One region of the Cocleimonas sp. KMM 6892 genome, then DNA from elsewhere that is predicted to be linked to it. Evidence: predicted binding sites of a transcription regulator. Region 1 holds the regulator's gene; the other holds the start of a gene.
What was found. The regulator PhoB, encoded in region 1, activates phosphate uptake and scavenging genes when phosphate is short. The targets are predictions, from matches to a motif close to GNNTGTCATAAAACTGTCANAT.

Region 1 (16,578 bases):
CCGTTTAAAAAGAAGGTGACGTGAGCATATTTCTCTGTTTCTGAACAATGCAGTTGTTTCAGACCAGCCTGACTAATGGTGTCGGCTAAATTGGTTGCAGGTCTTTCTGGTGGAAAAATTACCGGCGCATTAAATTTCTTTTCATACTCCGTCATGGTTGTTACGACAACAGGTGAATAATCACCACGATCAAACCCGTCAAAATCAGTCATACTTAAAGCTGCGGTCATTTGTCTCGGGCGATCATTACGAAAGTTGAAAAATAGCACCGCATCATCTGCTTCAATCTTTTCAGCATTCGGCATAACGCGTGGAATAACGAATTCATCATTTTCGCCGTTGGCGTAGGCATCGTCGATTGCTTGTAACACGTCGCTGGCACTTTCGCCTTTACCATTAACCATGGCTTCCCAGGCAATTTGCGTGCGATCCCAGCGGTTGTCTCTATCCATCGCGTAATAACGTCCGGAAACGGTTGCAACACTTCCACCGAATTCTTCCAGAGTATCTACCATTTGCTGTAAGTATTTCTTTGCCGATTTGGGAGATGTATCGCGTCCATCTGTAATGGCGTGTATTACAGGTTTAACCTGATTGTCATTACAGATTTTGATTAAGGCACAAAGGTGACTCACATGACTGTGCACACCACCATCAGAGACTAAACCGATAAGGTGCAAAGGTCTGTTTCTGGCTTTGGCAGAAGCAATGGTTTCGAGTAATGTCGGATTCTGCGCAAGGCTGCCATCTTCGATAGCATCATCCACACGAACCAGATTCTGTTTGATGATGATTCCACAGCCAATCGTTAAATGCCCAACTTCAGAGTTACCCATTTGTCCATCGGGTAAACCCACTGCATTTCCGGATGCTTCTAACGTAGTGTGGGGGTATTTACCAAAATATTCGTCTAAATTTGGGGTATTCGCTTCATAAACCGCATTGTTTTTCTTACTTGGGTTTACGCCAAAGCCATCCATGATAACAAGCATTGTTTTACGACGTGGGGCTGATTTTGTAGTCACTTTATTTCCCTAAGGTTGTGCTTTATATAAGCGGGCTATAATAACTGTATTGTGTTAAATATTCACTATTACAAGTCTGTAGCGCTGTTTATACCAAATTCAAGCTAAAAAAGTGTCCCAAAGTAGGGGGGGTGACTTTAATTATGACAAACTAAATGGAATTAAATTGTCATTGTCATAAACCTGTCATATTGGCTAATTATGATGCGCACCATATTAAACAATATTTATTTGGAGTCATCTTCATGAAAAAACTACCTATCCTATTGGGTGCAACATTGTCACTTCTATCTACGAGCAATTTTGCGGCGGGTAGAGATTACATAGAGATTGTTGGTTCTTCTACGGTATATCCTTTTGCTACTGTTGTGGCTGAGACCTTCGGTAAGAAAACAAAATTCAAAACGCCAAAAATTGAATCTACTGGTTCAGGTGGTGGCTTAAAGCTATTTTGTTCGGGTAATGGCATTGATACTCCAGATATTACAAATTCATCGCGTCGTATCAAACAGAGCGAGGTTGATCTTTGTGAGAAAAATGGCGTAAGCAATATAACTGAAGTTCAGGTTGGTTTTGATGGCATCGCGATCGCGAATTCAAAGAAAGGTCCAACGTTTGATCTTAGCCTTAAAGACGTGTTTTTGGCGTTAGCGAAAGAAGTACCAGGCGAGAAAGAAGGTGAGCTCATCGCAAACCCATACAAAACATGGAAAGATGTTAACCCAAGTTTGCCAGATACAAAGATTGAAGTATTAGGTCCTCCACCAACGTCGGGTACTCGTGACGCATTTGCAGAACTAGCCCTTGAAGGCGGTTGTAAGAAGATCGATTGGATCAAGGCAATGAAAAAGACCGACAAGAATAAGTACAAAGAAGTTTGTCATACCGTTCGAGAAGACGGTGCTTTCATCGAAGCTGGCGAGAACGATAACTTAATCGTTCAAAAATTAGTGAGTAATAAAGATGCTTTGGGTGTATTCGGTTACAGCTTTCTGGATCAAAACTCAGACAAGGTGAAGGGCGCGATTGTCGATGGTGTAGAGATTTCTTTCGAAAATATTGCTGACGGTAAATATGCGGTTTCTCGTCCTTTATATTTTTATGTGAAAGGTGATCACGTCGGTAAAGTACCAGGGATTGCTGAATTCCTTACGGAATTTACATCTGAAGATGCTTGGGGTGATGATGGTTATTTAACTGAAAAAGGTTTAATTCCACTCAGCGAAGAAAAGCGTGAAGAAGTGGGTAGTGCTGCAAGAGAGTTAAAAGTACTCAGTCTGGATGCGGGTTAAATATAGGTAATATAAAAATAATTAAGTAGTTGCCGAACCCTCTTCTTCTCCTAGTTATGGGGTTTGGCAACATTTTGTTTTTTCCGGCCTGAGTCGTTGATACATGCTAGATGCATAGATGACTGCATAGTTAATACAGCGCAAAAGATTTTATCTTACACTGCGAACCCGTATTAACTTCGACGATTCAGACCAGAAAGAATAAGTTCTTTTTTATTGTACTTTTAAGATTGTAATTAAATTTTTTTTGAGATAAACATGCCTACACAGACCATTCTTATTACCCTGATAGCATTGCTTATTTTTAGCTATTTTATTGGGCATAAAAGATCTATCGCAGTATCTAGTTTAGATAAGGGTAGACGTAATTTACATTCAAGACCGCACTATTACGGTTATATGGTAGCAATTTGGGCAGGTATCCCCGCGTTACTGATATTGATGCTTTGGTCTGCTTTCAACTCAAGCATTATTACTTCATTAACAGTTTCTGGTTTGCCAGATACGCTTCAAGCTGAATCCAAAGACACGCTTGGTCTAATCATTAACGAAGTAAAAAATCTCGCTGTTTCTGGTCAGATTGCCGAGGAAACAGATGCTGTAAAACGCGATGCTGCCTATCATTACCAACGTCTCCAAAGCATCAGTACTTTGGCGAAAACGGTTGTGGTTTTTGTCGCGGCTTTACTCGGTATGTTGTTTGCCTGGCGATTAATTAACCCAGAACTCAGAGCAAGAAACAAAGTAGAAACTGTAGTGCGCTGGGGAATGATCATCTGCGCCTCTATCGCGATTTTAACAACGGTAGGTATCGTGTTTTCGGTGCTTTTCGAATCGATACGATTCTTTGAATCTGTGCCAGCGAGTGATTTCCTCTTTGGTACAAAGTGGAGTCCACAAACCTCGATTAGAACTGATCAGGTGGGGAGCTCAGGTTCGTTCGGTGCTATTCCATTATTTGTTGGTACTTTATTGATCTCCGTGATCGCATTGGTAATTGCTGTACCGTTAGGGTTGATGTCAGCGATTTATCTTTCTGAATACTCAAGCAGAAGAGTGCGTTCATTTGCCAAGCCAACGCTAGAAATTCTGGCGGGTATTCCAACGGTTGTGTATGGTTTTTTCGCGGCACTTACGGTGGCTCCTTTTCTTAGAGACTTAGGCGAAACCATTGGTTTGTCTGTGGCATCAGAAAGTGCGTTAGCCGCAGGTGTGGTAATGGGAATTATGATTATCCCATTCGTGTCTTCCTTGTCAGATGACGTTATTTCCGCTGTGCCACAAGCGATGCGTGATGGTTCGTACGGCATGGGCGCAACCAAGTCAGAAACTATTCGTCAGGTTGTTATTCCTGCGGCACTCCCGGGTATAGTTGGTGGTGTGTTACTTGCGGCATCTCGTGCAATTGGTGAAACCATGATTGTGGTGATGGCGGCTGGTTTATCCGCGAATTTAACCGTCAATCCATTAGAAGCAGTGACCACGGTTACGGTGCAAATAGTCACTTTGTTAACAGGCGATCAAGAGTTTGATAGTCCTAAAACTTTAGCTGCGTTTGCGCTGGGTCTTGGTTTATTCGTTATCACCTTGTTGCTCAACTTTGTTGCGTTGCAAATTATTCGAAAGTATAGAGAGCAGTATGAGTAATTCAAATTCCACTGAAATTATAAGAGCGGGTTTAAAGAAGCGTTACGCTAGAGAAAAGCGCTTCCGTCTGTTTGGTATTGCTTCATTGATGATTAGTTTTGCCTTTTTATTGGTATTGCTTTTCACCATCGTAAGTAAGGGCTGGCCTGCTTTTCAGCAAACCTATGTGAAACTTGATATCGAGTTGGATGAGTCTGTGTTAAAAGTAAACAGTAACTCCGATGAAGATGCCTTGTATTCGGCAAACTACCAAAAAGTAGTTAGAGCGAGTCTGAACAAAATGTTTCCGGGTGTTTCAGGGCGCAAGAAAAAACGCGACTTGAGAAATATAGTAAGTAACTCGGCAGCATATACCATCCGTGATGATGTGTTGGCTGATCCGAAATTACTCGGCACCAAGCAGACTTACTGGTTTTTAGCGAAAGATGATATTGATGTTTTTATGAAGGGTAAGATAGATCGAAACCTTCCTGAAGATGAACGCCGTCTTAAAGATTATCAATTTGAGTGGATCGATAAGCTGATAGAAGAAGACAGGCTGGAAAAACGTTTCAACACAGTACTGTTTTCAAACGGTGATTCGCGAGAGCCAGAGCAGGCTGGTATGAAAGGAGCCATTATGGGTTCTTTATTCACCATGCTGGTAACCTTGATGTTATCTTTCCCGATAGCGGTTGCGGCAGCAGCTTACCTCGAAGAGTTTGCACCACAGAATAATAAGTGGGTTGATATCATCGAAATTAATATCAACAACCTGGCGGCTGTGCCTTCGATCGTATTTGGTCTATTGGGGCTGGCGGTCTATATCAATTATTTTGGTGTTCCGCGCTCCACACCGTTGATAGGTGGTTTGGTATTAACATTGATGACATTGCCTACCATAATTATTGCGAGTCGTGCGGCAATTAAATCAGTGCCACCTTCTATTAAAGAGGCGGCCATTGGTTTGGGAGCATCACGCGTCCAAACCTTATTTCAGCACACACTGCCTTTAGCAATGCCGGGTATTTTAACTGGTACGATTATCGGTATGGCGCAAGCACTGGGCGAAACAGCACCGCTGTTAATGATTGGAATGATAGCGTTCGTGGCGGAAGTGCCAACCGGAGTATTAGATCCCTCAACGGTTATGCCAGTGCAGATTTACCTGTGGTCTGACAGCCCAGAGAGAGCGTTTACTGAAAGAACCTCTGCCGCTATTATGGTGTTATTAGGGTTCTTGGTAGCGATGAACCTAATCGCCATAATGCTTAGAAAGAAATTCGAGAGACGCTGGTAAGCTTTATTCCCTGAGATAAGATCAACAGGTATAAAGTACTAGCAACGAGATTGACCAAATTTATTAATTGAGTAAAAACTATGACTGACGTTATCAATACAATGCCAGGAATGCCAAGAGCGGCTCCGTTAGAATCAGAAACGCCAAAACCTGCTGTTGATGCAATTACCGGTGAAAAGCACCGTAGTGAATTTGATGTAGAAATCAATGGCACGGTGGGTAAGCCATTAGTCGACAACGCTAAAATGAGTTCACGAAACTGTGATGTGTTTTATGGCGATAAGCAGGCAATATTTGGTGTCGACTTAGATATCGGCAACAATGAAATTATTGCCATGATCGGTCCTTCTGGTTGTGGTAAATCGACCTTTTTGCGCGTGTTAAACCGCATGAATGACACTATTTCAATTTGTCGTGTTACCGGTGAGCACACTCTGGATGGTGAAGATATTTACGGCAAGAAAACAGACCCGGTTTTACTGCGTGCCAGAGTCGGCATGGTGTTTCAGAAGCCAAACCCTTTCCCTAAGTCCATTTACGATAATGTGGCTTATGGTGCGCGTTTGCATGGTTTGGCATCTAATCGTTCTGAGCTTGATGACTTGGTAGAAGCGAGTTTGATTAAAGCAGGCTTATTCAAAGAAGTTAAAGATGATTTGCAGAAACCAGGTACAGGTTTATCAGGTGGACAGCAACAGCGTTTATGTATTGCTCGTGCGATTGCGGTAGACCCTGAAGTAATTTTAATGGATGAGCCAACCTCGGCACTTGATCCTATCGCTACAGCAACCATTGAAGAGTTAATGGATGAACTGAAATCAAACTATACCATTGCTATTGTGACTCACTCAATGCAGCAAGCTGCGCGCGTTTCGCAACGCACTGCTTACTTCCACATGGGTAAGCTGGTTGAAGTGAATGATACCGATAAGGTATTTACTAACCCTGAGCATCAATTAACAGAAAATTATATTACTGGGCGCTTTGGTTAATACATTGGTGAATAAACCTAAGCGAAATGTGCATCGTTAAAAGTACACGCTTAAAGTAACGTTAAAAGGTAAAAAAATGGAAATAGGGCAGCATATTTCACAGCGCTATAATGAAGAGCTGGAAGATATTCGAAACCAAGTGCTGAAAATGGGTGGTTTAGTAGAATCCCAGGCAGAGCAAGCGGTAAAAGCATTATTAGAGTCTGATTTTGAGCTGGCGAAAGCCGTTGCGAATGGCGATGAAGCAGTTAACCAGATGGAAGTGGATATCGATGAGGAATGCACTCGTGTGATCGCGAGAAGACAACCTACCGCTTCTGATTTACGTTTAGTTGTAGCCGTTGTAAAAGTCATTACAGACCTCGAAAGAATAGGCGATGAAGCAGAAAAAATTGCTCGCTATTCTAAAAAGCTTGCGAAAAAACAAAATATCACAAGAATGCACTCCGAGCTTTCACACATGAGTCAATTAGTCTTGACCATGCTGCATGACTCATTAGATGCATTTGCACGACTTGATGCTGATGGCGCAGTAAGAATTCTCGGTAAAGACCAGCAAGTGAATGTTGAGCTGGATAATTTGTCGAGATTATTGATTACCTTCATGATGGAAGACCCGCGTCATATAAAGAGTGCTTTGAGAGTAAGCTGGTGTGCGCGTTCATTAGAACGAATCGCTGATCATGCGCAGAATATCTGTGAATATGTTATTTACCTGGTGAAGGGTAAAGATGTACGACATACGTCTTTGGAGCATATCCGTTCGAAATACTTTCCGTATGACATTGAAGACGGCGAAGAATAAGGTCGATGAAATTAGATGTTTGAAATTTTATTAGTTGAAGACGATCATGCCATAAGAGAAATGTTACAAGGGTTTCTGCTGGGCAAGAGCTATAAGGTAAAAGCCGCTGAAAGTGGGGGGGTGGCATTTGATATGCTTGCCGAGAAGAACCCAGACCTTATTTTGCTGGATTGGATGTTGCCGGATATCAGTGGTCCCGAGATTATTAAGCAAATACGAAAAAATAAAATTCAACGAGATATACCTATCTTAATGCTTACTGCGCGCGCCGAAGAAATGGACAAGGTAAAAGGCCTTGAAGTTGGTGCGGATGACTACATGACGAAACCCGTGTCATTAAAAGAGCTAGACGCCAGAATCAAAGCATTAATCAGACGATCGCAAGGTTTAAGTGTGGATAAAACAATTACGCGTAAGTCAGATAAAGGTTCGTTGGTGATTAATCTGGAAAATAATTCGCTTTTGATCAATGATGCCACTGTGGATATTGGTCAAACAGAGTTTCGTTTATTGCATTATTTTATGCGAAAGCCAGAAAGAATACACAGCAGAGCGCAACTGTTAGATCAAGTCTGGGGACAAAGCACGTTTATTGATGAGCGTACAGTCGATGTCCATATTCTGCGTTTGCGCAAAGTGCTCAAACCTTATGAGCTTGATGACATGTTAAAGACGGTGAGGGGCGCAGGTTATCGCTTTACTGAAAAATTAGATGGATAGTAATGACTGGAGTACTGAACGCTGGCGCATCGCGTTAGTCCTGTTTGTCGCCTTTGTGGGAGGCATGCTCACGGGCTATTGGTCCTTGTCCCTGATTCTTTCGCTCGTCACTTATATCGCTTGGTTGCTGTACAAACTCAAACAACTACATATCTGGTTAATTAAGGGGGCAAGCCCCTCGTTATTACCTGACAGTAATGGCATTTGGGAACGCATTACCCAGCAAATCCAGAATACGCATAAAAAGAGTGATCGACGCAAAGATCGCATGGTGAATTTACTCAAGCGTTTGCAAGGTATTATCACCGCGCTACCTTATGCAACAGTCGTGCTTAACGGCAATAATGAAATCGATTGGGCAAACGGTATTTCGCAGGTCTATTTAAATGTCGATATCAAAAAAGACAGAGGGCAACGTATCGATAACATTATTCGCTTACCGCAAGTGAATAAACTGCTGGAAACAAAATCCACCAAAGAAATAGAAGTAAGTCTACCTACAGGCGATTACGGCCTTGAAAGACAAGTGGCGATTCAGATTATCCCGGTTCAGGGGGATTTGAAGTTATTAGTCGCAAGAGATGTGAGTGAACGCGCTACCATCTATAGAATGCGTAAAAACTTCATCGCCAATGCATCACACGAACTACGTACGCCGTTGACGGTAATAGCAGGTTATCTCGAGATTATGCAGGAAGATGATAATCTACCTGATAGCTTGCAACCTGCAGTGTTAGCAGCCTCTGATCAATCTATTAGAATGCAGCGCATTATCGAAGATCTACTCACTTTGTCACGTCTGGAAAATTCCGAGCTGAGCGATAACTCGAGCAGCATCATCGACGTACCTTCAGTTCTGAATAGAATCTGCCATGATGAAGCGACATTGATTACCGGTGATACGCATATTATAGAAAAAGACATTGATGAGAGCTTGAAGATAAAAGGCTCTGATGCGGAAATTATCAGTGTATGCAGCAATCTCGTCCACAATTCAGTCCGCCACACTCAGGATGGCACCAAAGTAAAAGTGATTTGGAAGAAATCTGCAAAAGGCGAAGGCTGCCTCTCTGTTGTCGATGATGGTCAAGGCATTCCGGCTGAGCATTTAATGCATTTAACGGAGCGTTTTTATCGTGTCGATAAAGGGCGTTCTCGCGATAAAGGCGGCACGGGTTTAGGTCTGGCAATTGTTCAACATATTGCCCAACGACATGGCGCCAAGCTGGATATCAAAAGTGAAGTGGGCAGAGGCTCAACGTTTTCTGTGTGTTTCCCTGCCAGTCGAGTTGTAGACGACTAATTCCTTGTTAATTTTTTGATTAGGCACCCCCCTACTTATAGGCGTTTTTTTTAATATCTATTTAGGGAGGTGCAAATGTATAAGCGTTGCCTTTCATTTAATTCATCAGACTTTCTTGTTTATTTCTCTCTCTAGTTTTATATAGATCCGATTAAAATCTGCATTTCATAAAACCTTAACCATTTTGTAATTTAACCTTCATATTATCTTCTTACTATTCCCTGGCTTGCTACGGCATTTTATAAATCAAACCAAAAAGGAATAATTGTGAGTAAAGAAACATTTGACCCAACGCGTTATAACCATAGCGCTAATGAGCCATTTTCATCCGTGCTAGAAAAAAAGCTATCAAGACGTGACGTACTTAAAGGTGGTGCTGCATTTGCTGCTTTAGGTCTGTTCAGTAGTTTTGGATTAGCGGGTTGTAACAGCAGCAGTAGTAGTGATGATGAAGCATCAGAATCTCTTTCATTAGGTTTTAAATCTATCGCAGGATCTAAAACAGACGCTGTTGTGGTGCCATTAGGTTATAGCGCTCAGGTGTTAGCACCATGGGGAACGCCGCTAAACAGCATCGCTTCTGAGTGGAAGAGTGACGGTACTAACACCGCCTTAGACCAGGCGAATTCACTCGGTATGCATCATGATGGTATGCAATTCTTTCCTCTGGATGGCAGTTCAACAGACGGTCTTTTATGTATCAATCATGAATATATTGATAGCAATGCGCTGCACTACGACGGGGCGGTTAGAGATTCGGAATTTGTACGTAAAGAAATAAATGCACATGGCGTTACGGTAGTGCGTGTTCAATTAACGGATAACGGCTGGCAAGTGGTTAAAGATGACGCTCATAATCGTCGTTTTACTGCAGCAACTGAGATGGATATTTCTGGTCCATTAGCGATGACAGCGGCATTAATCACACCTTTTTCAACGGCGGGTAACAAAACACGCGGTACTTTGAATAACTGTGGAAACGGTTCTACACCTTGGGGAACTTACTTAACATGTGAAGAAAACTGGCCAGGTTATTTTGTTGCCGATGAAGCAACCATGACTGAAGACCAGAAGCGAATTGGTATTTCAAGTTTAACCAGTGGCAGATACAACTGGCATGATCAAGCGGGTAGTGCAGATGAAGTTCAAGGTGAATTTAGTCGATTTAACCTAACACCAACTGGCGCAAATGCCTTGGAAGACTATAGAAATGAGGCAAATGGCTACGGGTATATCGTAGAAATTGATCCTTATAACCCAGATTCTACAGCGGTTAAAAGAACCGCGTTAGGACGTTTTCGTCATGAAGGCTGTGCTTACGGTAAGTTAGAAGCTGGCAAGCCGATTGTGTTTTATTCCGGGCATGATTCACGTTTTGAGTATCTGTATAAATTTGAATCAACTGCAATGTGGGATCCTGCAGATGCTGACAGAACAGATCGTTTGGACGTTGGTGCTAAGTACATGGATTCTGGCACTTTATACGTAGCGCGTTTTGATGATGATGGAAAAGGAATGTGGTTACCTTTGGTATTAACTACTCCATCTGCCGACGGTAGCGAAACATTGGCAAATAGCTTTAGCAGCCAGGCTGATATCATTCTTAATACAGCTGGTGCGGCAGATATAGTTGGGGCAACCCCAATGGATCGTCCTGAGTGGACAGCAGTAGACCCAGTAACGGGCACGGTTTACCTGACACTCACCAACAATACGCAGCGAACCGATACGACTAACCCGGCAAACCCACGTTTGAATAATGCGTTCGGACATATTATTCGTTGGGATGAAGTCGAGGGTAGCAATGAGTTTGATTGGGATATCTTTGTCTTTGGATCACCTGAAGACGCAGATGCTGAAACAAATCTTTCGGGGCTGGATGAATTCAATCAGTTTGCGAGCCCAGATGGTATGGCTTTTGATGCACGCGGAATTATGTGGGTACAAACCGATAACGGTGCTGACGAAGTGACTAGTTATACCAACGATCAAATGCTAGCGGTTGTTCCCTCTAAACTGGTCGATGCGGACGGTAATCAGGAAGTATTATCTGCAAGCAATCAAGCAGAGCTGAGACGTTTCTTTGTTGGGCCGAATAATTGTGAAGTCACAGGGCTTTCTTTGACGCCTGATCAAAAGAATTTCTTTGTGAATATTCAGCATCCGGGTAATTGGCCTTATAGCACAAACGCGGCAGAGGAAACGCCTGCAGGAACTAGCGTTCGCCCTCGTGCCTCAACTGTCGTTATTATGAAAGATGATAATGGCGAGATTGGTGTATAGATTAGTGGCAAGCACTAAATGTTGAAGCTGTAATAACAGCGAATTTAAGCCTCATTAATGATCGTATTAATGGGGCTTTTTTTATCCATTTATTTGCAGATATTTCTACACAAGAGGTTTTTTGTCATCGTTCTGAAATATTGATGTGCTTGAATAGCAAGGTCAATGAATAAAAACAGCAGGGCTATGAATACAATACTATTAGTCGAAGATGAGAAGCCAATCCGATCGATGCTTGACTTCGCTTTAAAAAAAGCAGGCTTTCAAACATTAGAAGCAGAAGACGCTTCTCAGACACGGTTACTGTTAAAGAACAATGATCCAGATCTGATCTTGATGGACTGGATGCTGCCTGATGCATCAGGTGTCGATATAGTCAGATCGTTAAAAGGTCAGGTTTCAACCTGTCAAATTCCTATTATCATGCTTACCGCAAAATCAGAGGAAGCGAACAAAGTTTCGGGCTTGAATGCGGGCGCTGATGACTATGTGACCAAGCCTTTTTCTCCCAAAGAGCTGATAGCAAGAATTCAAGCCGTTTTAAGACGCAGTAATCAAGAGGCTGAAGAGCAGGATGTGATTCGTGTCGGCCAGCTAGAAATTGATAGATTGTCACACCGTGTCTCGTTAGTGGGAGAGGCATTAGATTTAGGCCCAACTGAATACAGGCTGTTGTTATTTTTAATCGAACACCCAGATCGTGTTTTTAGTCGGGAAAATCTATTGAATCAGGTTTGGAGTCGCAGTCCTTATGTTGAAGAGCGCACTGTGGATGTCCATATTTTAAGATTACGCCGAGCCCTGGCGATAGAAGGTTATGACAACGCCATACAAACCGTTCGTGGCATTGGTTATCGTTTTCACTGTGATAAGCGCTGAATCAGAACTTAGTCAGAGTTAAGCCAGAGATGAGCCAGAATTAACAAGCGCTGGATGCATTGTCATAAAACCTTAACAATTCTGTAATAAAGCGGTCACATTCCAAAACTATTATTTGCGCAGCTTTGGTGAGCAATGAATCACGTTGTTACCAATCTTGTATTAATGATTTTATATAAAAACTTTGGAGCAAAAATAAATGAAAAAAGTAAGCTTGGTTGTTGCAACGGCAATAGCAACCCTTTCATTCTCGAATGCAATGGCTCGCGACCATATCGAAATCGTAGGTTCTTCTACGGTTTATCCTTTCTCTACAGTAGTTGCAGAGACGTTTGGTAAGAAGACTAAATTCAAGACACCTAAAATCGAATCTACAGGATCAGGTGGCGGAATGAAGCTTTTCTGTGAGGGTAACGGTATCGATACACCAGATATCACTAATGCTTCAAGAAGAATTAAAGAATCAGAATTCAAAAAATGTGCAGATAACGGCATTAAACTAACAGAAGTTAAAGTAGGGTACGATGGTATTGCTATCGCTAATTCGAAAGCTTCTCCAAAGTATGCGTTAACGCGTCAGGCTATCTTCTTCGCAGTAGCAAAGCAGGTACCTGAAACTGACGGAAAAGGTGGTTACACAGGTAAATTGATCCCTAATACTTACACTAAATGGAATCAGATTTTCCCATCATTACCAGCAACTGACATTAAAGTAATGGGTCCACCACCAACATCAGGAACTCGCGATGCATTTGCTGAGCTTGCAATGGAAGGTGGTTGTAAGACTGTTCCATGGATCAAAGCGCTTAAGAAGACAGACAAAAAACAATACAAGAACATTTGTCACACAGTGCGTGAAGATGGTGTGTATGTTGAAGCTGGCGAAAACGATAACTTAATCGTACAGAAGCTTGTTGCTAGCCCTGATATGTTGGGTGTATTTGGATTTAGCTTCCTTGATCAAAACTCTGACAAGGTACAAGGCTCAAGCATCGACGGTAAAGAACTAAACTTTGACACGATTGCTTCGGGTGAATACCCAGTATCTCGTCCACTTTACATGTACATCAAAAATGACCATGTGGGTAAAGTACCGGGTATCAAAGAGTTTGTTGCTGAATTCGTTTCAGATAACACTTGGGGTGAAGATGGCTACTTGGCTGAAAAGGGTATGATTCCAATGCCTGATGATGAGCGCAAATCTTTTTCTTCAGCTGCAACTTCTTTAAAAGCATTATCAATGTAAGCTTTTAAAATGCAAAAATGTAGTATTTGTTACATCAAAGAGCCCGCTTAGCGGGCTCTTTTTTTGTTTGTAAAACAGTAAATATCAAAACCCACCACCCTACTTAGGGGCCGTTTTTTTAAATAACGGCGAAGTCGGTGGTGATTAACTGGTAGGCAATACTGAACATCACTAACCCGATAAGAATATTAAGAAACTTCCATGCATTCGGTTTAGCAAATACGGGCGCTAGTAAGCGTGCTCCATACCCTAACGAAAAGAACCAAATGAATGATGCGCACACTGCGCCAATGGTAAAATACAGTCGTTGTTCGCTTGAATAAGGTGAGGCAATGCTGCCAATGAGCAACACAGTATCAAGATAGACGTGCGGGTTTAAAAATGTCAGTGCTAAAACGGTAGTCACAACTTTACGTAAGTTTTGTGAGTTACCATCTGCTGCCGCAATTTCTAGTGTTTCACTTTTAAACGCAGAGCGAAGGCTCATTAATCCAAAAATAATAAGATAGGTCGCGCCCAACCAGGTAATGATCTTCAGCCAGTCTGGGTGGTTATGCACAAACTTTCCTAATCCACTTGTACCGATCACTATTAAAATGGCATCCGATAAAGCGCAAATTAGGCAGATGATAAATACGTGTCGCTTAATCAGCCCTTGTTTAAGGACGTAAGCATTTTGGGCGCCTATAGCTATGATCAGGCTGGCACCTAAGATCAAGCCTGTAAAAAATATACTCATATTTGAAATCGTGTTTGTGGGCTGGGAGCAGATCTTTCGATGAGCTAAGCAAGGTATGTAAAACAGCTTTGTAGTTTAACTTACGAGTGCAGTGGGGTAACAATGTTATTTTAAAAGATGCTCTTCAGGAAAAAGCACCTTAAAAATATCGCTCAAAGTAGGGGGGTGACTTATCTAAAAATGAGAGTGATGAGGGGCCTAGAAAAGTCTTATCTCAGGAAGAAAAAAAGCCCACAAACAACATAGTATTTGCAGGCTTTTTTAGTGGTCTATCAATTACACTCTTATTAGGTGACTTGCTATTGCCATTAAAATGATAAAAAGCGTACTGCCAACTAATGATCTAACAATTGGCGGTAGAACTTCGCAATTATCATCGTTTTTTAATGATGTTAGCCCTAATAAGTTTTTAATTAAACACGCCATAGGATGCTCCCCTTCGTGATTCTTTAAAAACAATAAACTATAAATATTTAGAAGGATAGATGAAAGCTGTGGCCGCTATTCCACGACTCATGAAACTATCATTAAATATTCATAGGTATAATAATAGTAGCATGAAAAAACTGAATAGTTCATTGTAATTCAGTCTAAAGATGAGGTTTGATATTTATCAAAGCTTTGTTTTTATTAGATTTATTTAGCACTCAAAAGATTATTCTTAATCTTTTGAGTCTTCATCCTTTTTAGTAGGAGCGTTTTCTTTTGTATCATCTTTAGCAGTATCGTCGATGTCAGTATCTGAATTATCTTCAGTCTTGTCATCATTAGTTTCATCACTGCTTTGATCAGTAATGTTATCTTCGTCTGCTTCAATACGATCCAGTTCAGCTTCCATTTCGTCGTCGGTAAGCTCTTCAAAATCTTCAACCACGTCAGTGCCATAGAATTTTTCAGCTTCTTCTGACTCACTTATTTCGCCACTACCTTCAGACAGAGAATCTTCGTTATCTTTATTATCAGTCTCTTTAGACTCGTCTACAGCATCAGATGGGCTGGACATATCGAAAGCATCATCATCGGTGTATTCGTTAAGCCCTGTCTCATTATTTTCATCATTATGAATAGTGTTGTCAGAATCGTCTTCATCAAACTCTTCATAATAATTATCATCATCTTCCCAGAGTTTATCCGCACTAATAGCGGCGGTGCCTGCTGCTGCAGAAGCGGCAGTTTTCTCGGCAGCCTCTTTTTCAGCATTGATGTTATCTTTGGCTTCGCTCGCTTCTTCGATTCGTGTTTTAAAGAAGCCGCTAAAAATGATGCCCAATTCAAACAATAACCACATTGGAATGGCTAACATAATTTGCGAGATTACATCAGGAGGCGTTAACAACATGCCAACAACAAAAGCACCAACGATGACATACGGGCGCTTTTTCTTTAAATCTTCAGCGGTCGTCATACCCGTGCTAATCAGTAATATCGTGGCGATTGGCATTTCAAAACCAAAGCCAAATGCCATAAACATCATGATGGTAAAATCGAGATACTGCGCGATATCCGGGCTAAAGACGGCTACTTCAGGTGCAAATTGCGGAATGATCTTAAACATCATCGGTAGCAGAATGTAATATACAAAAGCTATGCCGAGATAGAAGAGGAAAATACTCGAAGCAATCAGTGGATAAATTAAGCGTTTCTCGTGCTTATACAAGCCTGGCGCAACAAACGACCATAGCTGGTAAAACAGGTAAGGCAGGGCAATTAAAAAAGCCACCATTAAGGTTAGCTTCATGGGAATAAGAAATGGCGCGACAGGGCCAATGATTAACATTTCCTGGCCTTGATCAACCAGTGGAGCTGCTAGCCAGTTATAGATATTTTTAGCGAAGGGAAATAGACAAACAAAGGCAACAAAGATAACGATAACCGCTCTTAGTAGGCGGTCTCGCATTTCGATAAGATGAGAAAGAAAACCACCCGTAGCGGTTGCTGGCAGTTCACTGGCCGAAGTTTTACTATCGCTCATACTGTCTATTTACTACTTGTTGAGGAAGCTTTTTCGGCTTCATTGATGCTATCACCGAGCATTTCCGCAGCCTCATTAACTTCACTAGAAACTTCGTTGCTGGTGTTTTTCATCATGTCTCGTAATTCACTGATTTCTTCTTTCTGTTGGGCAAGCATGGATTGCATTTCATCTGCGCGAATTTCTTTTTCGATATCTTCGCGTGTATTCGCAATAAATGCCTTCATTTTACCAACAAATTTACCTACCTTTGAAGCAAGGCCGGGTAATCGTTCAGGGCCTACCACTAGCAGTGCAATCACGCCAATGACAAGCATTTCCAGAAAGCCAGAATCAAACATTAAAAACTACTCGAAAGGGGTTAGTCTAAAATTGTGAAAAACTTATGACTTAGTG
Region 2 (16,578 bases), on a different contig from region 1:
GCTCGACACCCTTTATCAAGTTAATACGCCTGAAGGCATAAGCTTAAGACTTTCACCAGCTGGGCCTGTTGTCAGAATGCTTGCCTGGACCATCGATATTCTAATCCGTCTGGGGATTAATGCCGTCTTTTTTACGGCGTTGGCTTTTTTTGGCAAAACAGGTTTAGGTATCGCACTTATTTTATCATTTCTACTCGAATGGTTTTACCCCGTTTACTTTGAACTTTATAAAAAAGGTCAAACACCGGGTAAAAAGATGTTTAATTTATATGTGTCGATGGAAGATGCTAGCCCTATCAGCCCAGGCGCATCAATTATCAGAAACCTATTAAGATTTGTCGATTTTCTTCCCTTCTTATACGGCTTTGGTTTTATCAGCATGTTGCTTACTAAACGTTTTCAACGTCTTGGAGACCTTGTAGCGGGTACCGTAGTTCTGCATAAATCGCTTAACTACCCAACCATTGAAGAAGATAAAACCAAAGCAATTTCTCCTCCTGTTGCATTAAATCTAAGCGAGCAACAGGCACTTATTCGGTTTCAACAACGTATTCCTTACTTAACCGCTGAACGTGCAGAAGAACTCGCTCAAATTGCCACCCCATTGTTATTAAAGAATTCAACTGAAAATAGCATTGAAAACAAGCAAGCCAGCTCCCGATTATTAGGTATTGCAAACTGGATCATGGGAGCTAAGCACTAATGAGTTCAGTCAGACAATCGCAATTCATCGAAAAAAACACCGCTCTTTGGGACTCTTTTGAAAACTGGTTAGACTATCAAGACCTGTCATTCTGGAAAAAAAGAAGCAAAAAGAACAAAATTGAAGCACCAGAAGAAATAGATTTACCAAAAGTCTATCGCCAGATTTGCCATCACTTTGCCTTGGCAAATTCTCGAATGTATAACCCGGTTCTTGTCGACAAATTGAACAAGCTAGTGGTTCGTGGACATCATAAGCTATACAGCAGCAGAACTAATTTCATCGGCAATATAATGAAATATTTTGCAGTCGATTTCCCTCGCTTAGTCAGAAAAGAATGGAAAATAGTCAGCATTGCTGCAGCCCTTTTTTATGTTCCTTTTATCGCTATTATTATTGCCATCCAGTTTTTTCCTGACCTTATATACAGTGTCATGGATGGAAGCATGGTTAATAATCTGGAAGATATGTACGAACCAGAACGTAATCAGCGATTTGGCCGTGAACGAGAGTCAGATACCGATTTATACATGTTCGGTTATTATATAAAACACAATATTGGCATTGATTTTAAGATGTTTGCAGGTGGCCTGTTATTTGGTATTGGCGCCATCTTCTTCCTGGTTTTTAACGGTATCTTTCTTGGTGCGGCATTTGGTCATATGACCCATATCGGTTATATCGATAGCTTCTGGGGCTTTGTTGTTGGGCATGGCGCATTTGAGTTAAATGCCATGGTTTTATCAGGTGCTGCGGGTTTAAAACTTGCTGAGGCGCTAATCCGCCCAGGTAGAAAAACCCGAGGTCGAGCACTGATAGACAATGGAAAAATCGCTGTATTGATAATGTACGGCGTGGTCGTGATGAGTGTAATAGCTGCATTTCTGGAAGCCTTCTGGTCATCAACAGTCATGCCTGTGATGATTAAATATGTTGCCGGCGCGATACTCTGGACTGTGGTTGGTATGTATTTCTATTTTCTTGGTCGCACGAGTCGGGCTTCAATACACTCATGAATCTCAATGAAATAACAGCCAATATCCGTTTGAGAAACCCTTGGGAAGCTATTGATCTTGGGTTTTCGATGGTGCAAAAGTGGTGGCTATCCATATACCTGCCACTCGCACTTTTAACCTTTGGCATTGCATCCGTTTTATACCTTATTTTTCCAAAAGGAAATGTCTGGATTGCCAGCCTGATTTTCTGGTGGTTAAAACCTCTCTATGACCGAGTCATATTACATATTTTAAGTCATAAACTATTTAATGATGAACTCAGTACCTGGCAAGTGCTTAAAGCACTGCCTTCATTAATCTGGAATACCGGGCTATTTCAGAGCCTGACATTTAGACGATTCTCATTATCCAGAGGTTTTAACTTACCTATCTGGCAATTAGAACAGTTAAGAGGATCTCGCAGGTCCGAACGACAATCGGTATTGCATCAAATCGCACACACTTACGCCGCCTGGTTAACCATTGTGATGGTCAATATCGAAATAGTCATTGTCATTTCATTATTTGGCTTATTCATGCTTTTCCTTCCAGAGAAAACAGCCAATGATTTTTTTGTGGGGATGTTTTCAAACAAAGTAGAATACGAAAGATGGATCGATCTACTGAATTATTTATTTTATGTTTTTGCGGTCACACTGATTCATCCGTTTTATATAGGTGCGAGTTTTGCCCTGTATATCAATAGAAGAACGCAACTCGAAGCATGGGATATTGAACTGGACTTTAAAAAGCTAGCATTGCGTTTTGAAACGCTCGCTAGAAATCTAATACCCGCCCTTCTTTGTGTATTTACCTTATCTCTATTATCTACGTCATCACCTGTCGCAGCAGATGAAGCAACTAATGTTGATGCGAATTCTGAAATAGAAGTCACTGAGTTTCTATCTGATGAGAGACTTCCCGCAGAATCGTCAAAGCAAGTCATCAAAGAAACAATGCTGACCAAAGAGTTAAATGACAAGCAAACCGTCACTTACTGGGTTAGAAAAGATACCGCCAAAAAACCTAAAAATGATCCTGACAAATTTTCATTTGCAGACTTCTTCGAACCCTTTGCAAAAATAATGGGTTTCATCATTGAGTTTGCCTTATGGATATTGGTCGCTATTGTTTTATTCCTGTTATTCTATTTTCGTGATAGTTGGTTACACCTCTTCAATATCGAACGAAAAGCCAAGAAAGAAAGCTACCAAGCACCTGAAGTTATGTTCGGTATGGATGTTAGACCCGATTCGTTACCTGATGACATCATCAGTGAATCCAGGAAACTCTGGGACAATAAACAACACAGAGAGTCGTTGAGTTTATTGTACCGTGGCGCATTAATTAGACTCATTAATATTGAGCAGGTTCAACTTAAAGACAGCTTTACAGAAGGCGATGTACTGAAACATTCACAAAAGAAAATAAGTGAGGCTAAGCACCTATTTCTGGATAATCTAACCAGTAACTGGAAGATGATCGCTTATGCGCACAGACATCCTACAAATGAAGCGATGGAACAGTTATTCAATACATGGGTTAGTGATTTTGCCATTGAAAAAGTGTTATCAGATTTAGAATCAAACACTTCAAAAAAAGATGGTAGCAAAGATGAGTAAACCACTCGGAATCACTATCACTGCTTTATTCGCGTTATTACTCGGTGGCGCTATCTATGTGTTTTTAGAAACGCATGAGAAAAAAGAAAAAATCATCCACACGGGTTTATTTGGCGAAGCTAGAAGCAACCCATTATATGCCGGACGCGTCTTCCTTAAACGTATGGGTATCCCAACAGAAACCAAAACCAGCGTTCAGGGTTTTACTGGCTATCCAAGTACCGACACCGTTATCGTCATCAATTCTAAACGCACAACACTATCCGCTTATCAAACTCAGCAACTCATCAACTGGGTTAAAAGAGGCGGTCATGTGATTGCACTCGCTACGAATAAGTGGCGCTTTCACCGATCAGATAAAAGCCTGGAATCGGATGATGCTGAATCAATTGACTCCATAGAGGGTTACCAAAGTACCTCTATCGACAGTCGATTGACAGATAATATGTACAGTCCCGATCCTCTGCAAAATTACATGGGAATCAGTACCGGTAACAAAATTCAGTATGAAGACTTATCAGCTGCTGATAAAAAGCAGCTTGATCAAATTGAAGAACACCAAGAAGAAAACGATAGTGCAGATGACTCCACTGAACACCTATTCAAAATCAAATTACAGGATGCTCCAAAAGCACTAGCCATACAAAACAATTGGTTTCACCCTATTCTTGTAGACCCTTATTATCAGGATAAAACAGAAATCGTAAAACTACGTTCTTCTAATTTCATCGTGAGACAAAAAATAGAAAACGGATTAGTTACTTTAGTTTCTTCATTAGACTTCGTAGAGAATAAGCAAATTGAGAAAGCTGATCATGCAGAAATTTTCTGGCACCTGATACATGGCATCAATCAACCTATCGACCAACCTTCAAAAGTCTGGTTGATCCATAGTGACAAAATGCCACCGTTATGGGATTTGATCTGGCGAAATGCCTGGATGTTTATTATCTCTTTACTGGTACTATTTATTGCATGGTTATTACTGGCAACTCGCCGCTTTGGTCCTGCAATCCCTAAGCACGCAGAAGATCGTCGTAGCTTGACTGAACACATCAGTAGCAGTGGTTCTTTCTATTGGAAATACAACCATAAACAAGAACTTCTTGAAAGCACCCGGGATGCTATCAATCAAAAGTTAGTGCTATCACACCCTAACTGGAATCATTTAAACGAAGAGCAGCAAGTAACTCTTGTGGTTAAAGACCTGGAATTGAGTAAAGCAATTAAGGTAGACCCTAAAGATATTCATCGCGCACTTTTTTCAACATCCATTGAAAAGCCTGATGAATTTACGCAGACCATTCGCACCCTTGAAATCATTAGAAGTACGAAATAGAAACAGAAACAGAAACAGACAACTAAAACTGAAAATATAAATACTTATCAATACGATACAAACGAATTAATGAAAGGCCACAGTATGACCGAAATGACAAATATGACGCTTGAACAAGCTAGTGAATTAGCTCAACAATTAAAAACAGAAATTGGCAAAGCTGTTATTGGCCAAAAACAGGTAATACATGAAACGCTAATTGCATTGATTGCGGGTGGCAATGTATTAATTGAAGGCGTTCCTGGTCTTGGCAAAACCTTATTAGTGCGGGCTCTGGCAGCAACGTTTTCAGGTCAATTTAACCGTATTCAGTTCACCCCGGATCTGATGCCTGCTGATGTAACAGGACATACACTCTATGATCTGGACAATAAATCTTTCAGCGTTCGTAAAGGTCCTGTATTTACCAATTTACTACTTGCAGATGAAATCAATCGTGCGCCAGCCAAAACCCAATCTGCTCTATTAGAAGTAATGCAGGAACGTCAGGTGACCATTGAAGGTGAAGCGCATCCTGTGCCACTACCATTCATGACATTAGCAACACAAAACCCGCTAGAACAGGAAGGCACCTACCCTTTACCCGAAGCACAACTTGATCGTTTTCTACTAAAAATCTACATCAATTACCCACGAGATAACGAAGAAAGTTTAATGGTTGCCGCTGTGACGAATAAGCAAACTGGTAATCAACTGAATATTTCAAATGTATCAGCAGTAGCCACTCCGGCGACGATACAAGCCATGCAAGCTTTGGCAGCGGATATTGAAGTCGATAAAAGTGTTATTGAATACGCGGTAAGAATCGTTCAGGCAACACGTGATTGGCACGGTCTTAGTATTGGCTCTGGTCCCAGAGGAAGCATTGCATTAATCAGCGCTGCACGCGCTCAGGCGATGTTACATGCTCGCGATTACATTACACCTGATGATATTAAAGCAATTGCATTGCCGGCCTTACGTCACCGTGTAGCTCTTGCTCCCGAGATGGAATTAGAAGGCTATTCAACGGATCAGATATTGCAGGGTATCCTCGATAAAATCGAAGCACCTAGACAATAAAGCACTTTTTAAATCCATAGATAATAAAAACATGCTTTCTAAACTCCCAATCCCGGATCGACAAACCTTCTACTTGATAGCGGCGCTTGCTGCTATCGGTTTGATTGCAATATTCATCCCTGCGTTAACCATGTTGTGGAAGATTTCAGCAGCCATAATTGCTGTTATTCTTATTGCTGATTTGATTATTACCTTCATTTCAAACCCCAAAGATATCATCACGGTAGAACGCCACTTACCCGGATCGATACCACTGGGAGTCAGCCGTCATATTGAATTAATCATCCATAATAAAAGTAGCAAACCGCAAAACCTCGATATATTTGATCATTTTCCGAATGAAGTCCATGCAGAAGGCTTACCCGTAAATGTCAGTATTCCGGGAGAACAGCACGCAGAAATACAGTACAAAATAATTGCCAATCAAAGAGGAAAATTAATTTTTCCCAAGGTGCAAATCAAACTGCAATCGGTGTTTAAGTTTTGGCGTATAAATCAGTACTTACCAGTCAGCAGTGAAACCAATGTGTATCCAAACTTTGCGGCTATTTCTCATTATGCGCTATTAGCCACTGACAATAATTTAAGTCAGATGGGCATCATCAAAAAAAGAAGGCGTGGTGAAGGTCAGGATTTTCATCAGCTAAGAGAATATCGTGAAGGCGACGCGATGCGTCAAATTGACTGGAAAGCTACTTCCAGAGTGCAAAAACTCATCTCGCGTGAATATCAGGATGAGAAAGATCAGGAGATTATTTTCATGCTGGATTGTGGTCACCGCATGATGGCTAAAGATGATGATCTTTCGCATTTCGATCACACCTTAAACGCTTTATTACTGCTTTCCTATGTGGCTCTGCGACAAGGTGATGCTGTCGGTTTAATGACATTTTCGGGAGAAGATCAACGCTGGTTTAGTCCACGCAAAGGACAACACAATGTGCAGCAAATCCTTAACACGGTGTATGATCTTCAACCCAGCACTTCATCCCCTGATTACAGTAAAGCGGCAACGGACTTATTAATTCGTCATAAAAAACGTGCCTTGGTGATTATTTTAACCAACACCCGAGATGAAGATGGCGATGATCTGCTGCCCGCGATAAGCATTTTGAAAAAGCGCCATCTGGTATTACTCGCCAGCCTTCGTGAATCGAGTATTGCCGATATGTTAGATAAACCGATTGAAGATTTAAACGACGCGCTGGACAACTCAGCGGCGCACCATTATTTGCAGCAACGCAAGAGTACCTTTGAAGAATTAGTAAACAACGGCATTCGAGCCATGGACGTCAGTCCTGATAAGCTCACAGTGGATTTAATTAATGCGTATTTATCGATAAAAAGTAGCGGTACGTTATAAGGGAATCATATCGTTTTTAGCTTAAGTATGAATTAGACAAGGATGATAAATTAGACATGTATGATAAATGCCTAAACTAAAACCCACCCCCCTACTTTGGAGGCTTTTTTTGCTATCTTTATGGATTTATTAAATGTTATGAATCTGGCAAACAGATGGATTATTTAGTGTTGTTTGGCATGTGCTTAGCTTGTGCTTAACTAATGATTAATTAAAAAACATTAAAGCATTTGAGACAACATCAGTATTACCACAAAAGCAGCAACCGAATATGCCACTAGCTGCATCAATCGACCTTTGTGATCAATGACAGATCCCATATTGGTAATTTGATTCTTACTCGCGACTTTTACAGTTGGCACCGACATTTTTTTGCTACGAATAGAACCACGCTTAAACTTTTTATTGAATTCAGTAAAGTCTACTTCGATAGTCTCATTAATGGATGCTTTTGCTAACGCCTGCACCAAGGGTAACTCACGGTGATGAATGGGTTTCACAGAATGTAGTTGCTTACGCCAATTGAGTTTAGCCATAGCAGAAACCGAACGTTCATTGCCGTACTCATCAATCAGGAAATACTCAACTACACCTTTGCCTGAAGAAACTTCTTTAAACTTCTGTTGTTTCAAGCGATAACGAATTCGTTGTGTGTAAGTCATAAACTTGAGATTAGCAGAATACTATTTAGTGCCTAATAATTTCAGATAAGGGGCTTTTTTTTCAGCGTTAAATGTATATAAAAACGGTGTTTATCGCTCAAACACCGCTATAGATTCTACATGGGCAGTCTGCGGGAACATATCCATCACACCTGCCCCCACGAGCTTGTAGCCATGCGTATGCACCAATTCGCCGGCATCGCGTGCCAAAGTTGCAGGATGACAAGATACATAGACAATACGTTTCGCTTTTAACTTACCAAAGTACTCAATAATTTCTTTAGCGCCAGAACGCGGTGGATCCAGCAGAATGCAATCGTATTGTTTTTTCAGCCATGGCTCACTTTTTAACTCTAATTCTGTACCCATTAAATTACAGGCAAAATACTCGGTATTATCGATGCCATTAGCCTTAGCTGTTTCACGCGCACGCTTAACCATGACCAAATCACCTTCTACACCCGTCACCTGCGCCGCATTTCTTGCAATAGGCAGAGTAAAGTTACCCAAACCACAGAAAAGATCCAGAACACGTTCTGAGCCTGTGAGTTTCAATAGTTCAACCGCACGCGGCACCATTTGTGTGTTGATGCTGCTATTGACCTGAAAAAAGTCCTGAGGACCAAAGGCTACTTTGGTATCAAATGCCTTATGCTCGTAATACAAACCTGGATTCTGCCCTGCTTCAGGCCAGATTAAATGCACGGTATCCGGGCCTTTAGGCTGAAGATAGAGCTGGAAATTATGCTCTTGAGCAAAACCAATCCAAAGTTGTGTGTCTTGATCCGATAAAGGTTTTAGATGACGGATGATCAATGCCGTATCTTCATCACCCACAGCTACTTCAATCTGTGGCGTTGAATCACGCGAATCCATCTGATAGATCAACTTCTGGAAATCTTCTAGCTTCAAGCCAACCGATTCATGCAATACCACACAGCTGTTTATATCTGCTAAGAAGCCACCATGTCTTTCGCGAAAGCCAACCAGTACTTTATCTTTTTTGTAGACGAACTTGACGCCCAAACGTGCTTTACGTCGATACCCCCATGAGTCTCCCGTCATCGGTTCAAAGACTTCTGCAGGCTCTACTTTACCGAGGTGCTTAAGACCATCAAGCATGGATTGCTGTTTGTATTTTATTTGAGCTTCTGAACTAAGGTGCTGTAACGAACACCCCCCACAAATTTCATAGTGTTCACATTTAGGCTCGACACGATCGGGTGAAGCCGTTAAGACTTCTTCTATTTTACCTTCATCATGACTACGATTTTTCGAGGTATAAATAAACGTGACCTTTTCACCCGGCAACGCACCACTAACAAATACGGCTTTTCCGTCGATATGTGCGACGCCACGTCCTTCGTGACTGAGTGATTCGATTTCTGCTTCTACAGGATCTTGAGGTAAGCGTTGTTTTCTAGTGCGTCTGCGTGCCATTTGTGATTGTCCAAACGACACCCCCCCACTTTAGAGGCTTTTTTGATTACTAACTATTTCAAATAAACAGATAGCAACAAAAAAAGTGCCCATAAGTGGGGGGGTGGCATTTTATTGATTTAGGAACCGTTAATTACTGTATAGCTTAATTATAGCTCGGAATTTAGGTTCGGAATTATAGTTCGGATTAAAAAGTCGGGCATGATCCCACAAAGTTGCTATCAGATAAACCCCAACGGTTATCAAAAGGCGCATGAGGATCTGACGAAACCTTGCCTGCTTCCATCGCTTCCCAAAGTTGACGCAGATTAATATGTTTTACTGAATCATTGGGATAAATCGCCAGACCACAAAACTCGTCCAATTCCTCTAACAGTCCATCAGGCAGTTCGGGGTGAAAAATTGATCGGGCCAATACCTGTGCATTAACCTTATCTTCTTCAAGTTCTCCACCTGAATAGGCAATTTTATGAATCTCGGTGAAGAAACGATACAAACGTTTATCTCTAGAAGGCGTTGAATAATAATCATATTCAGACGCTGTCATACAACTGCGCTTTCCTTGATCTTTCAGTCGCTGAATATATGCAATACCATCATTGACATAATTCACGCGCTCTTTCGCAAAAGAACACAGGCTATGCATTAAACGCATGGTTTTCTCTTCGAGTGGCTCTTCTCTACGTTGTAATTTTTTAGAGATCACATCAGTAAAAGGGATGTACTCAAGCCCAACTTTCTGAGCAATTTGATACTGCTCATTACTATAACCGGGTTGTTGCTGAATAGGTTTAGCGATATTTCTTGGCCATTTAAATCGACGGTACCCATCGCTCATACCAACCGCATCATGTGGAATGAAGAAGGGAAATGAATACAACTGAATCATATTCTTCGGAGAGGCAGGTGTGGTTGAGCTCATGATCGCTGTTACGCCTGTATCGGTAATACCCGTCATGGCATAAGAATGCGTGCCCGGTTCTACGTATAAATCCCCTGCTTTGATCTGTGCTAATTCAATCGGGAAAGAATCATGTGGCAGACTACGCGTACCTACACGATCATTCATAAATTGTGCAAACGCTCTGAAGCGTTGATCTTCTGGTAATTTATCCCAGTTTGTCATGGTATTGCTGATGTACTTATTCTTCTTACCCAGATAATGGATTTTGAATGGCAGTTTATTTTCGTAGGCAAATACCGCACGCATTAAATAGATGGCATCAGCACAATCGTGAGGAATACGATCGTATTGTGGTCTGATCTTGCTCATAAAGAAATCAGGTTTCCATTGAGTGCTCACCCATTCCTGATACTTCAATTCCCAACTATCATTCCAGTAATTGTTTCCGGACTTCCATACTTCTGCAGAAGCCGATTTAGCCATTAATAGCATTAACAAAACAAGCGTGTACTTTAAAAAAGTAAACTGAAAAAAGCGCATTTTTATCCCCTAATAAATAAACAGCCCAGCTTTAAAACAAAGCAATTTAATTCTCTTTTTTACCGTTAAAAAAATTCTTTTTTACACCCCCCCACTTACAGAGGCTTTTTTATTATTCGGCTTTAAAAGACGGTATTAAATTGCAAACGGCAGTATAGCAATATTGAGTAGAAAGCTCTACTGCATCAATAACTTGTTCTGTTTGTACATTAATGAAAACTGTTTTTTTCGTATAGCGGTGCGTTTAGAAATATACGTATAAAGTAGATCGTCTAGCGTGACTTTCGACTCTGCTTCCAGCAAATATGAAAAACGCGTAGATTCACCCGAATTTTCTGAAGGTTTTAAATGCCCAATTAGTGTGGATACTCCACTAGAATTCGAGGCCTGAATTTCAATCTTTGGGTTATTCATATTTAGCTCATTTTTGGATGAGAAAAGAGCCTTATAAAAACTCACAGGGTATTGTTGTTGTAGGCGATGTATCTGATTTTGTAATTGCCAGATTTTATCCTGACCTTCAGGCAGTTCGCCATTTTCCTGCAGTTCCCATTGCGTTTGCATTTGCAGGTTATCTAATTCTGCTTTGGATTCCATCACCTGTAGAAAGCTTGCTTGCTGAATTCCGGAACTCTGAGCCGTTATCTGTAACTGATCAATAGGTAAATCATCACTATTTTCTGTGCTTGTTTTATTTAAGCGTGTGAAATTCAATGTAAGAAAAGTATCGATCACATCGTCTTTAAAGGTTATTTGGCTATGACCTTTAAAATCAGTAAGGATGGATTCAGATAAACGTTGAGAATTAATGCGCAATTGGGGTATCTGTATCGATGCGTTTTTATACGATACACCCGCATCTACTGATTCTATTGACGTTTTAATTGACAGATTATTTGTATCATTCACATTTGAATCTGATAACTTATCTAGATATTGAAAATTCATCAAACCATTATCAGCACTTAACTGAATAATAGGTGAAGCGTAATCTAATCGGGAAAGTTCCAATGAGCCGCGATAAGACAAGGTACTCAGATTATAAATAGCCGTTAACTTTGCATCTAACCACTCAGCGTTAAACAAGGATTCGAAACTTGATTCCTTATCAAACCCTATTATCACAACACCAGTGGGCAAATCATTGGGGAAAATATTCTGAATATTTTCCTTAGACTCTGCAGAAAAACTTTTTGGGTCGATTCGAATATACCAACGAGAGACGCCGTAATCGACCCCCTTCTTGGTTATGAATAACGGTCCATTCAGGGATTTCAGCGTTAGCACAAAATCACCCAACCAATCGTCCAGCAACGGTATATCGGAACTTACACGTACTGAAGCTGATGACCCGAGAAGGTGTTTTTTATAGTCGAGCAACTCTAAACGAAAGGGCTTTTCGCCTAACTTATCCGTTTGAATTTCCAGTACCTGACGAAAGTCTTTTTCTGCCTGAACTCCCAGGTACCAACTCATCACTGCCCATAGTAAAAAAGTTGATAAGCAGATCATCACCAAAATGGATAATAGTTTTCTCATTGATAGATATTTCTACTCTTATGTTTTGTTATGAAATAATTAAGTTACGATAAAAAAGTGTCACAAACTGACAAAAATGCGTCATTTTATCCCACTTAAGTTACTGTATTAAAATGATTTAATTCTATTTTTACATAACTCTATTAAGTTTAGATTCATCCGCAATTTGTTAGTATTGGAAAGATACAATACTTTTATTTTGAGTCATTAGAGTATTACTTTAAATAATAAAAATAATTTAGAAACAAAATCAGGATAAAAACATAGTTAAAGATCGATGTAAAAGATCAACAGTAATAAAAATAAAAATTATGCCACAAACACCACATACATTTGCCTCTAATAGCATCATAGAGAAAATAGCTCATACAGTTATACACACTAAAACTGTCATAGCTGCTGCTGTGTGCCTGCTTTATCTAGGCTCTCCTAGTATGGCAATAGCGCAAGGTGTTAACGCTGGCACAGAAATACAAAACATCGCCACTGTAACCTATGAAATAGCTGGGGAAGACCAATCTCCCATAGAGAGTACCCCTGTTGGAAACAGTAATCCCGGTGTAGGCAACGGCTCACCCACGATGTTCAGAGTAGACCGTAAAATAGATCTCACTGTAACAGGAAATAACGACGCAAATGTCGTACCTGGTGAAACTCAATCAGAAGTTACGTTTACCTTAACCAACGAAGGTAACGATTCTCAGGAGTTCGCATTAACGCCTGAAGCTGCAGTTGTCAGCGATGATTTTGATCCAGCAAACTGTAGTTATGAAGTGACTGCAATAAGCGGCACACCCTTACCGGGCGTTGTAATACCAACGACGGGTAACATCCTTTTAGGTCCTGACCAACAGGCAAGCATTGCGGTAACTTGTGATATTCCGGTGGTTTCTGGAGGCTCTCTATTAAGCTCTGGAGATACCTCATTAATATCACTTACAGCTCAGGCTGTTAAAAATTCTGATGATTCCGTAACTACTGAAACCAGCGGTGTAGATACAGCTGAAAATATAGAAACCGTTTTTGCTGATGACCAGGGAACCGATGATGCAAATCGCGATGCAAGTCATTCAGCCCGCAGAACGTATCTCGTTTCAGTCTCTGCTACGCCTCCTACTCTATCTATCGATAAAAGTATCGTTAACTTTTTAGATACCAATGGCGGCACAACGAAAACATCTGGCACAGAAGTGACGTACAAAATACTTGTTACTTCTAGCGGTACGGGCTCTATCAATAATGTAGAGATTACTGACCCTACTCCAGCGAATATGACGTATAAGCCTTCAAGCATAATTTTGAATAGTACAAGTCAGAGTGACGCTAATGATGTTGCCGACAATACAGATTTTGGTATTTCAATTGCGAATACCGCGACCATTAAACTCGGAAATATTACTGCGGGTAGCACCCAGGAAATTCAACTTACTTACACCATTAATTAAAGGAATACACAATGAATAGGTATATAAAAATAAAAAAAATAGCAGTAGGCGTTATTGCTTCTCTTTTATTACTGTCGACTCAATCATTTGCCGCACAGCAAGGACATCTCAAAGTTACGTCTAAAGCGCAAAAAATGATTGTTGTGAATAATAATGGGCAAAAAGCCTATAAATTTGTTCCTGCCACTAAAATTCTTCCTGGAGAATTAGTGCAATACAATACGTATTTTCAAAATATTGGCAATCAACCAGCTAATAACATCAATATCGTAAACCCGATTCCGAAACACACGGTTTACCTTCCAAATTCTGCCCAGGGCAAAAATACAAACATCGTATTTTCTGTTGATGGTGGAAAACACTATGGGAAAGCAGGCACGCTAAAAGTTCGCGATAAAACGGGAAAGATTGTTCCAGCAAGACCTTCGGACTACACCCATATCCAATGGCGATACAATGGAAATTTAGCGCCTAATGTTCAACAGGCAGTAGCATTCAGAGTTCGCCTGCTATAAACCCTGATCTTACATAGACAAATATTAAAAAAAATATGTGATCTTTTAAATACAAACCACAAACCTTAATAGAGAAATACAATGAAAATGAAAATAATCTCAAGTTTAATTAGTGTGGCAGTTTTATCCGCTGTTACACACCCCATTTATGCAGCAGGTACTGCGGCAGATACAGACATCAATAATACTGCTTCTATTAGTTATAACGTCGGTGGCACCGCTCAAACACCGATTGAAAGCTCAGAAACTGGTAATAGCATTGCGGGTGTTGGTGCTGGAACAGCGACAACGTTCAAAGTGGATAAAAAAATCGACTTGTCTGTAACACCTGGCTCTAATGTCAATGTGGTTCCAGGCACATCTGCACAATCTATTACTTTCACCGTAACTAATGAAGGCAACAGTACAGAAAATTTCAACTTAACTCCTTCACAAGTAACAGGTGATATCTTTGATACTTCAGCTTGTTCCGTTGCTGCTCCTGCATCACTACCAGTTTCAATTGCTGCGGACGGTACAGCAAGTGTGACGGTAAACTGTGATATCCCCGCCAGTGGTGGTGTAGTCGTTAATGGTGCAACCTCGGATATTGACTTACTTGCAGTAGTTGATGGTGTCACAGAAACAACAGTTGCAGATACAGCTGATCAAGTTGATACAGTATTTGCAGATGACATTGGTACCGCAACTGACGAGGCTATAGCTGGAACAGGAGCAGCGGGAAACAGAAACGCTGCGCACTCTGCGATTAATACTTACGTCGTTAACACTGCAGATATTACTGTTAAGAAAACATCGGAAGTAACCGAAGACCCATTTAATGGAACAACAAACCCAAAGCGTATTCCTGGTGCTACGATTGAGTACACTATTGAAGTAACAAACGCTGATGGTGCTGCAGATGCCGCAGGACTTATCATTTCTGATATTTTACCTGTTGGTACTGGTGCTGTAGGTGGTGCAACCGCTTCTACCAATGGGCTTCAATTCGTAAGTTGCTCTTCAACGGGTGATGCAACTGCAGCAGTAACGTGTAGCGAATCAGGCGGAACAGTTACTACAAGTGCCTTCACTTTACCGGGTGGATCGGGCTCAGCGTCTGTTCAAACACTTACCATTATTGCAACTGTAAAATAAGCCAGCCTATTTTATAGAAACCACACTAATCTCATCACAGATTAGTGTGGTCATTCTAATAAAAATAAGTAAAAAATATGCGGCACATCAGCAATATAGCGTCTAGCTTCAAGCGCAAGCTTCAGAGAAACAGAATTACTTCTAAGTCTTCCTTGGGTAGCTCTGTGGGCACTATATTCTCAATCTTCCTGTTATTGATATCGATAACATTTCATTCATCCGCGACTGCTGAAACGTTAATTACTAATACAGCCACGGCTAATTATTCTATAAACGGTATCGATAAAAACAAATCGAGTAGCGTGCAATTTACAACCGATAATATTGTTGTTGCTACCGGAATTACACTACAGAAAAAATCCAATATCAGTCGAGCCATTGTTGGTCAAATCATAGATTACAGTTTAATTGTTACTAATAATGCTAATGCAATTCAGGCCAATCTATCCATTGAGGATTTATTACCAACAGGTTTAGAATACCAGCAAGCTAGCGCTAAACTTAACAACTCAAGCATAAATACTAGTGACATATCACTAAACGATAATGATATTACTTTTAGTTTGGGGGATATGCCTGCAAACGCAGTCTGGACTATCACCTATAAAGCTAAGGTCACAACGACTGCTCCTTTGGGTTCAGCGATAAATCAGGCAATTGCAAGCTCAGACACCACTGAATCTTCGCCTGCACAGGCCACAGTTACTATTTATGAGCAAGTTATCGTAGTACCAGTAATACCCACCGTGCCTTTAGAGATAGAGAAGAAAGCGAACATTAACACCGCTAAGGTCGGTGATAGTATTGTCTACGCAATAAACATAAAAAATCCAAATTCCAAAAACATACCCAGTGTCACACTCACAGATATCTTGCCTGTCGGTTTGGCGTATAAAGTCGGGTCTGCAACATTAAACAATAACGCTATAACAGCAGATACTTCAGAAGGTTTACATTTTAATTTAGGGAGCATGTCATCTAATAGTGAATGGACAGTTACCTATGAAACCACTGTTACTGATGAAGTCACTTCTAGAGATTTGGAAAACTCAGTGACAGCGACTTCATCTGATACAGATGCTAACTCTAATACCAGTAAAGCATTAGTGACTGTTGTTAATGATTCTATACAAATCACGAAAACAAGCAGCGAAGAAAATGTATACGTTGGAGATATTGTCACTTACGACGTTGTTGTGAGAAACCCAGCACTGCACGATTTAAGCAATTTGATTGTAAAAGATACCCTCCCTAATGGTTTCATTTATCAATCAAATAGTTTTACATTAGATGGTCAAGCACTCTCAGATTC

Region 2: a site for PhoB is predicted at 12,214-12,235, ahead of OO007_RS18315 (DUF945 family protein). Genes of this name have one in related genera too.

Annotation. Positions count from the first base shown of each region.
Region 1 is NZ_JAPFBV010000001.1:342,363-358,940, reverse strand. It holds gene gpmI (2,3-bisphosphoglycerate-independent phosphoglycerate mutase) at 1-1,025, opposite strand, end outside; gene OO007_RS01640 (PstS family phosphate ABC transporter substrate-binding protein) at 1,271-2,317, shown strand; gene pstC (phosphate ABC transporter permease subunit PstC) at 2,576-3,964, shown strand; gene pstA (phosphate ABC transporter permease PstA) at 3,957-5,243, shown strand; gene pstB (phosphate ABC transporter ATP-binding protein PstB) at 5,324-6,235, shown strand; gene phoU (phosphate signaling complex protein PhoU) at 6,312-7,040, shown strand; gene OO007_RS01615 (response regulator) at 7,056-7,760, shown strand; gene phoR (phosphate regulon sensor histidine kinase PhoR) at 7,753-9,063, shown strand; gene OO007_RS01605 (PhoX family protein) at 9,331-11,346, shown strand; gene phoB (phosphate regulon transcriptional regulator PhoB) at 11,533-12,225, shown strand; gene OO007_RS01595 (substrate-binding domain-containing protein) at 12,425-13,471, shown strand; gene OO007_RS01590 (LysE/ArgO family amino acid transporter) at 13,590-14,210, opposite strand; gene tatC (twin-arginine translocase subunit TatC) at 14,872-16,182, opposite strand; gene tatB (Sec-independent protein translocase protein TatB) at 16,188-16,523, opposite strand; gene tatA (Sec-independent protein translocase subunit TatA) at 16,566-16,578, opposite strand, start outside.
Region 2 is NZ_JAPFBV010000008.1:4,982-21,559, forward strand. It holds gene OO007_RS18270 (RDD family protein) at 1-703, shown strand, start outside; gene OO007_RS18275 (stage II sporulation protein M) at 703-1,719, shown strand; gene OO007_RS18280 (hypothetical protein) at 1,716-3,320, shown strand; gene OO007_RS18285 (DUF4350 domain-containing protein) at 3,313-4,659, shown strand; gene OO007_RS18290 (AAA family ATPase) at 4,744-5,721, shown strand; gene OO007_RS18295 (DUF58 domain-containing protein) at 5,753-7,084, shown strand; gene OO007_RS18300 (hypothetical protein) at 7,306-7,746, opposite strand; gene rlmD (23S rRNA (uracil(1939)-C(5))-methyltransferase RlmD) at 7,837-9,186, opposite strand; gene OO007_RS18310 (hypothetical protein) at 9,374-10,630, opposite strand; gene OO007_RS18315 (DUF945 family protein) at 10,808-12,169, opposite strand; gene OO007_RS18320 (hypothetical protein) at 12,481-13,614, shown strand; gene OO007_RS18325 (hypothetical protein) at 13,626-14,129, shown strand; gene OO007_RS18330 (hypothetical protein) at 14,211-15,266, shown strand; gene OO007_RS18335 (DUF11 domain-containing protein) at 15,344-16,578, shown strand, end outside.